2 regions of the Streptomyces sp. NPDC059852 genome follow, and region 1 is predicted to be linked to the other one. Evidence: riboswitches for the same ligand, from Rfam matches in the RefSeq annotation. Region 1 holds a riboswitch; the other holds the start of a gene.

Region 1 (3,690 bases):
CGACCCCCCGCCCGTCACGTCCAGCGTGATGTCGGCCTTGTCGTTGGCCTGGTCGGGGTCGAACGAGCGGGGTTCGGGGCTCAGCGCGATCGAGCCCTTGGCGCCGGCGATCCGCTTGTCGATCTTCAGCTTGAAGGTGTACTCCATCCGGGCGTCCTCAGCCATGTTCAGACCGAGGTGCGCCGGGCAGTTGTACGTCCCGCCCTTGTCGTGGCAGTAGTAGTCGCGCTTGACGACCGACGTTCCGGCGGGAAGCTTGATCAGGATGTGGACGCCCGGCACCCCGCCCTCCTCCAGGAGCCAGGCGGGCCCGGCGTTGGCGAACCCCACCTTCATCGTCACCGTGTCGCCGACCCTCCCGCTCAACGCGGCACCCGTCACCTGGTAGTCGGCCGTGTTGACGGTGCTGACCGGCACGTAGACGTACTTCGCGGAACCCTCGCCCCCGGCCGGTCCCTCGACCAGTCCCACCGCCGGGGCGGTCCCCTGCACCGACGGCTCTCCGTTCTCGTCGTCCGACGGGGCGGTCCCGTACCCGACGCGCAGCCGCAGCCTGTCGTTGTACGCGCGGTCCAGTGCCTCGACCCGGAGAGGCTTCTCGGGCGTGAGGACGACGCCCGGCTCCACCGGCTGGTCGTACGCGCACGTCGCGGTCCAGTACTCGGGCATCTCGTCGTAGGACCTGACGTGCTGCACACGGCAGTTGGAAGGGACGTCCACGAGGTCGAGCCCCCGGGTGACGGAGTAGGAGACCCACGCCTTCTCGGCGGTCACGGTGCCCTTGTTCGTCACGGTGACCGGGACGTCGAACGTGCTCCCCGGTCGCAGCCCGTGGACCGGCTCGACGCCTCCGAGGACCAGGTCGGGTCCGGCCTCCTCAGCGAAGGCGGCGGGAGCCGCGGCCAGCACGATCAGGCCGGCGGCGCCGAGGGCGGCGGCGGCACGGGAGGCGCGGCGGTTGTGCGGGGGTATCGGCATGGAGACATCCTCTGCTGGGACGCGGGAGACGGACGGCGCCTTCCGGGGGAACGGCCCTTCTCCCGCTAGACCCTCACCGATCTCCAACGGTTGTACGTCCGGATCCTTCTCCGCCGTACCGTCGTCAGGACGCGGGCACCTGCTCGACCACACTGGTGCCGCTGCCCGCCTGCGACTCCCACTCCCACGTCTCGGTCAGGCGCACGCGCCCGTCGGGGAGTTCGCCCACCGTGGACACGCAGTGGCCCGAGGAGGTCGTGCCGTCCCGCTTGAGCTGCACGTACCGGAAGTCCAGCCGGTCGCCGTCGCGGGTGCCGACGAGGTGCCCGCGCACCACGTCGCCGCCGTCGTACTCGGCCCAGACCACGCCGTCCCGCTCGTGGTACGTGAAGCGGGTGCGCGTGCCGACCTGCCCCGGCGCCTGGTCGGCGACGGGGGCGAGGACGAGACCGTCGAGCGAGCGGGCCATGCGGGAGGCTCCCTTACCGATACCTGGGGCTGCGGGCTAGGGTGGCCACCGTAGAGCACTCGCGGGAGCCCGGACGCACCGGGCTGAGAGGGAGGCTGGCGGCCTCCGACCGTACGAACCTGATCCGGGTCATGCCGGCGAAGGGAGGGGCTGGACGCCCATGTCCTCACGTACGTCAGACGTCCTCGTCGTCGGGGGCGGGATCATCGGCCTGGTCACGGCGTGGCGGGCCGCGCAACGCGGGTTCGCCACGGCCGTGGTGGACCCGGAGCCGGGCGGCGGGGCCGCCCAGGTGGCGGCCGGGATGCTGGCCGCCGTCACCGAACTCCACTACGGGGAACAGACCCTGCTGGGGCTCACCCTCGAATCGGCCCACCGCTACCCGGACTTCGCGGCCGAGCTCGGCGACTCCACCGGGCACACCCTCGGCTACCGCCGCTGCGGCACGCTCGCCGTCGCCCTCGACGCGGACGACCGTGCCCACCTGCGCGAACTGCACGCCCTGCAGACCCGTTCGGGGCTGGACTCCACATGGCTGACCGGCCGGGAGTGCCGGCGCCTGGAGCCGATGCTCGCGCCCGGCGTGCGCGGCGGGCTGCGGGTGGACGGCGACCACCAGATCGACCCCCGGCGGCTGGCCGGGGCGCTGCTGGAGGCGTGCGAGCGCGCCGGTGTGACCTTCCACCGGGCCTGGGCCGAGCGTCTGGACGTCACGGCGGACCGGGCGACGGGGGTCACCACCACGGACGGCACGGCGCTGCGCGCGGACCGGGTGGTCCTCGCCGCGGGCAGCCTGAGCGGCCGGCTCGCGGGCGTCCCCGACGACGTACGGCCGCCCGTGCGGCCCGTGAAGGGGCAGGTGCTGCGGCTGACCGTGCCGCGGGGCCTCGCGCCGTTCCTGAGCCGTACCGTGCGCGCGATGGTGCGGGGCAGCCAGGTGTACCTGGTGCCACGCGAGAGCGGGGAGCTGGTCGTCGGGGCGACGAGCGAGGAACTGGGCTGGGACACCACGGTGACCGCGGGCGGCGTGTACGAGCTGCTGCGGGACGCCCACGAGCTGGTGCCCGGCATCACCGAGCTGCCGCTGACGGAGACCCGGGCGGGTCTGCGCCCCGCCTCCCCCGACAACGCGCCGCTGCTCGGCCCGACCGCCCTCGACGGGCTGCTGCTCGCCACCGGTCACCACCGCAACGGTGTGCTGCTCGCGCCGGTCACCGGGGACGTCCTCGCGCACGTCCTGACCACCGGTGAACTGCCGGACGTGGCCCGTGACTTCACACCGCTGCGGTTCGCCACCGTCCCCCAGGAGCAACCGGCATGAACATCTCGCTCAACGGGGAGCGGCGCCGCGTCGCCCCCGGCACGGCGCTCGACGCCGCCGTCCGGCTGCTCACTGCGGCGCCCTCAGGGGTGGCCGCCGCCCTCAACGAGACCGTCGTCCCGCGCGCGCAGTGGCCGTCGACGCCGCTGCGCGAGGGCGACCGCGTCGAGGTCCTGACCGCCGTGCAAGGAGGCTGACCCATGGCCGACGACCCCCTCGTCCTCGGGGACCTGTCCCTCACCTCCCGGCTGATCATGGGCACGGGCGGGGCGCCCAGCCTGGACGTGCTGGAGCGGGCCCTGGTGGCGTCCGGGACGGAGCTGACGACCGTCGCGATGCGGCGGGTGGACCCCTCGGTGCACGGCTCGGTCCTCTCCGTCCTGGACCGGCTCGGCATCCGGGTGCTGCCGAACACCGCGGGGTGCTTCACCGCGGGCGAGGCGGTGCTGACGGCCCGCCTCGCGCGCGAGGCGCTCGGCACGGACCTGGTCAAGCTGGAGGTCATCGCCGACGAGCGGACGCTGCTGCCGGACCCGGTCGAGCTGCTGGACGCGGCGGAGACGCTGGTGGACGACGGGTTCACGGTGCTGCCGTACACCAACGACGATCCGGTGCTGGCGCGGAGGCTGGAGGACGCCGGGTGCGCGGCGATCATGCCGCTGGGCTCGCCCATCGGCTCCGGACTGGGCATCCGCAATCCGCACAACTTCCAGCTGATCGTGGAGCACGCGCGCGTGCCGGTGATCCTGGACGCGGGGGCCGGGACGGCCTCGGACGCGGCGTTCGCGATGGAGCTGGGCTGCGCCGGTGTGATGCTCGCCTCGGCCGTGACGCGGGCCCAGGAGCCGGTGCTGATGGCCGACGCGATGCGGCACGCGGTGGAGGCGGGCCGGCTGGCCCGCCGGGCGGGCCGGATCCCCCG
Region 2 (3,690 bases), on a different contig from region 1:
AGGTGGTGAACCACAGCACGTGCCGGATGTCGGACTGCCCGAGCACGTCCCACAGCCGCCCGAACCGCCACACCCCGTCGACATGCAGGCCGCGCGCGACGATCGCGGCGACCGGGTAGGCGAAGAAGACCACGAAGAACGCGACGGGCACGGCCACGAGACCGAGCCGCGCCGCCGCGCTCCGTGTGCGGCGCCCCGCTACCTGAGGACGAGCGAGGTCCACGACTTGACCCAGTCGTCACGGTGGGCGGCGATCTTCGCCGGCTCCATGGTCTCGGGGTTCTTCGCCGCCGGCCCGTAGGCGGTGAACTCCTTCGGCACCTGGGCGCCCTCGCGCACCGGATACACGAACATGTTCAGCGGCATGTCCTTCTGGAACGTGTCGCTCAGCAGGAAGTCGATCAGCGCCTTGCCGCCCTCGGCGTTCCTGGCGTTGCTGAGCAGACCGGCGTACTCGACCTGCCGGAAGCAGGTGCCCTCTACGACACCCGTGGGCGCGGTCGAGGGCCGGGGATCGGCGTAGATCACCTCGGCGGGCGGCGAGGAGGCGTACGACACGACGAGCGGCCGGTCGCCCTTGGCCTTCTTGCCGCCGGCCGAACCGGAGAACTCCTCGTTGTACGCCTGCTCCCAGCCGTCGACGACCTTGACGCCGTTGGCCTTCAGCTTCTTCCAGTAGCCCTCCCACCCGTCGTCGCCGTACTCGGCGGCGGTGCCGAGCAGGAAGCCGAGGCCGGGCGAGGAGGTGGAGGCGTTCTCGGTGACGAGGAGGTCCTTGTACGCGGGCTTGACCAGGTCGTCGAAGGAGGTGGGCGGGGTGAGCCCGTGCTCGCTGAAGTACGCCTTGTCGTAGTTGACGCAGACGTCGCCGGTGTCCACGGGGGTGACCCGGTGCTTCTCCTGGTCGACCCGGAACTCGGGCGCGACCTTGTCGGAGCCCTTGGCCTCGTACGACTGGAACAGGCCGTTGTCGAGGGCCCGGGACAGCAGGGTGTTGTCGACGCCGAAGAAGACGTCGCCCTGGGGGTTGTCCTTGGTCAGGATGGCCTTGTTGACGGCCTGCCCTGCGTCGCCGTCCTTGAGGACCCGGACCTTGTAGCCGGACTGCTTCTCGAAGGCGGCGAGGACGTCCTTGGACACGGCCCACGAGTTGTGGCTGACGAGGGTGACGGTCCGGGAACCGCCGCCGCTGCCGTCGCCGCCGTCGTCGGACGACCCGCAGGCGGTCAGCGCCGGCAGGGCGACGAGACCGAGCCCGACGGCGAGGGCCGTGGCCTTCTTGGTGATGCTCACTGGATTCCTCCTGGGGGTGACCAGGAAGAGACGCGGCCCTGCCCGTGGCCCCGGGGGGCTCGGGCAGGGCGCAACAGCTCGAGTGATGACCGATCTCCCTACCCAGAATGACCTGGGCCAGGTTCGGAGGGTCTGCGGCCGGTGCCGCACTCTCAGCGCTGTGGCGCTCCCCTGTCGGAATATGCAGATGTGTTGACGCCGGTCAGACTACCGCTCGGTGGCGGCGAGCTGACCACACGCCCCGTCGATCTCCTGACCACGGGTGTCCCGGATCGTCACCGGTACACCGTGGGCGGCGATGGCCTCGACGAACGCCTTCTCGTCCTCGGGCCGGGAGGCGGTCCACTTCGACCCCGGGGTCGGGTTGAGCGGAATGAGATTGACATGCACAGGCTTGCCCTTGAGCAGCCGCCCGAGCCGGTCACCACGCCAGGCCTGATCGTTGATGTCCCGGATGAGCGCGTACTCGATGGACAGCCGGCGGCCGCTCTTCCCGACGTACTCGAACCCGGCGTCCAGCACCTCGCGCACCTTCCACCGCGTGTTCACGGGGACGAGGGTGTCACGCAGCTCGTCGTCGGGGGCGTGCAGCGAGATGGCGAGCCGGCACTTGAACCCCTCGTCGGCGAACCGATGAATGGCAGGCACGAGCCCGACCGTGGAAACAGTGATCCCCCGCTGCGAGAGCCCCAGCCCGTCGGGCTCAGGATCGGTGAGCCGCCGAATGGCCCCGACAACGCGCTTGTAGTTGGCGAGCGGCTCGCCCATCCCCATGAAGACGATGTTGGACAGCCGAGCAGGCCCCCCAGGCACCTCACCGTCCCGGAGCGCCCGCATCCCGTCGACGATCTGATGGACGATCTCGGCGGTGGACAGATTCCGATCCAGTCCCGCCTGCCCGGTGGCACAGAAGGGACAGTTCATCCCGCACCCGGCCTGAGAACTGATGCACATCGTGACCCGATCCGGGTACCGCATCAGCACGGACTCCACGAGCGTCCCGTCGAACAGCCGCCACAGCGTCTTGCGCGTGGTCCCCTCGTCGGTCGACAGATGCCGCACGACGGTCATCAGCTCGGGAAACAGCTCCTCCCGCAGCTTGGCGCGGGACCCGGCGGGGATGTCGGTCCACTGCTCCGGATCGTGCGCGTACCGCGCGAAGTAGTGCTGCGACAGCTGCTTGGCACGAAACGGCTTCTCGCCGATCGCGGCGACGGCGTCCTTGCGCTCACCGGGCGTGAGATCGGCAAGATGCCGCGGCGGCTTCTTGGCTCCGCGCGGGGCGACGAATGTGAGTTCTCCGGGTGCAGGCATAACCCTTCCAGTGTGGCAGATCAACTCTGGATGCCCAGGCCGGAGCGGGGTGGGGGCGGTCACCCACGGGTGCCGTCTGCCATCGTCGGCCAACGTCGCACGGCCCAGGGGACGGCCCAGCCTTGCCCCGGCGCTTAGAAGACGCCGGCACACCTGGCTGCGCACGGTGATCGTCTTACTCCCGTGCCACGCTGGGATGCTGAGTGTCACTATCGTGCGCCGTCCTTGCTGTCAGCGTTACTGGAGGTCCGGTCCAGCCGAGAGCGCCTGATCCGGCACCCTGCCTTTCTCTAGGGCTGATTGAAGTCGCGGCGTCCGCCCTCCGTGATGACACCAACAGCCCGCCGCTGCTGGACTACCGTGCGCTACACCACGCGGATCCGCACCCCAGTACCATCACTTCCCACGGAGACGGCCTGGTGCGAACCGCTCGCAGGCGCTCCTCTGCCCACCGTGGCCCATGTATCGCGAAGCCGACGGGCTCTTTGGAGATAGGCACCCATTCTTCCCTCGCGAAGATTCTCATACATCCCTTTTTCGACTCCCCTGAAGATTTCGAGCGAGGCGCCATCGGGGAGCGGCATGGTGTATTTGATGCCAACGAATCGATGTGAATCAAAGCTGGACTCGGCGCTGACGGTAAAACTTTGCCAGTCCGGGGCGGGATCATCTATGGGGAGTCGCTGAATGTCTGCGGTTCTCGGTGAGGTGAACTGTGATGCAGCAGTATTGTCACCGGCGAAACGCAGGACTGAATGGGCTGCATTTCTCGCCAGAACGCGAAATAGCCACTCCTTTCCGTCCTCGGGTACTTGAAAGATTACTGGCAGCTCGTTCGCGCTTGCCTCATACGCGGCGCGCGCCGACCTCAATTCCGCCTCACTGGCCTCATATGCTCCGGACCCGAGAAGCTCTCGCTGCCGTGCATGGAATTGTTCAAATGTGGGCTTTCCTGAAGTCCACTGCCGAGGACCAGGATCCTCTGCCAGCAATGAATCAAGTTCTCCGCTCGGGCCTGTCCAAAGGTCGTCGTCTCCGGGCGGGTCGAGTACATCAATAGAAACGCCTGCAGTGGACAGACGA

Evidence for each region. Region 1 has a riboswitch for thiamine pyrophosphate ahead of thiO (glycine oxidase ThiO). Riboswitches for the same ligand answer to the same signal wherever they lie in the genome.
Region 2: linked by a shared signal. The riboswitch ahead of ACFV46_RS10125 (thiamine ABC transporter substrate binding subunit) and the one ahead of thiO (glycine oxidase ThiO) in region 1 are both predicted to bind thiamine pyrophosphate.

Annotation. Positions count from the first base shown of each region.
Region 1 covers NZ_JBHWJK010000037.1:7,517-11,206, forward strand. The annotation lists gene ACFV46_RS31380 (hypothetical protein) at 1-978, opposite strand, end outside; gene ACFV46_RS31385 (hypothetical protein) at 1,103-1,447, opposite strand; TPP riboswitch at 1,499-1,610, shown strand; gene thiO (glycine oxidase ThiO) at 1,608-2,768, shown strand; gene thiS (sulfur carrier protein ThiS) at 2,765-2,965, shown strand; gene ACFV46_RS31400 (thiazole synthase) at 2,969-3,690, shown strand, end outside.
Region 2 covers NZ_JBHWJK010000006.1:126,748-130,437, forward strand. The annotation lists gene ACFV46_RS10120 (ABC transporter permease) at 1-223, opposite strand, end outside; gene ACFV46_RS10125 (thiamine ABC transporter substrate binding subunit) at 199-1,293, opposite strand; TPP riboswitch at 1,371-1,476, opposite strand; gene rlmN (23S rRNA (adenine(2503)-C(2))-methyltransferase RlmN) at 1,501-2,607, opposite strand; gene ACFV46_RS10135 (hypothetical protein) at 2,973-3,690, opposite strand, start outside.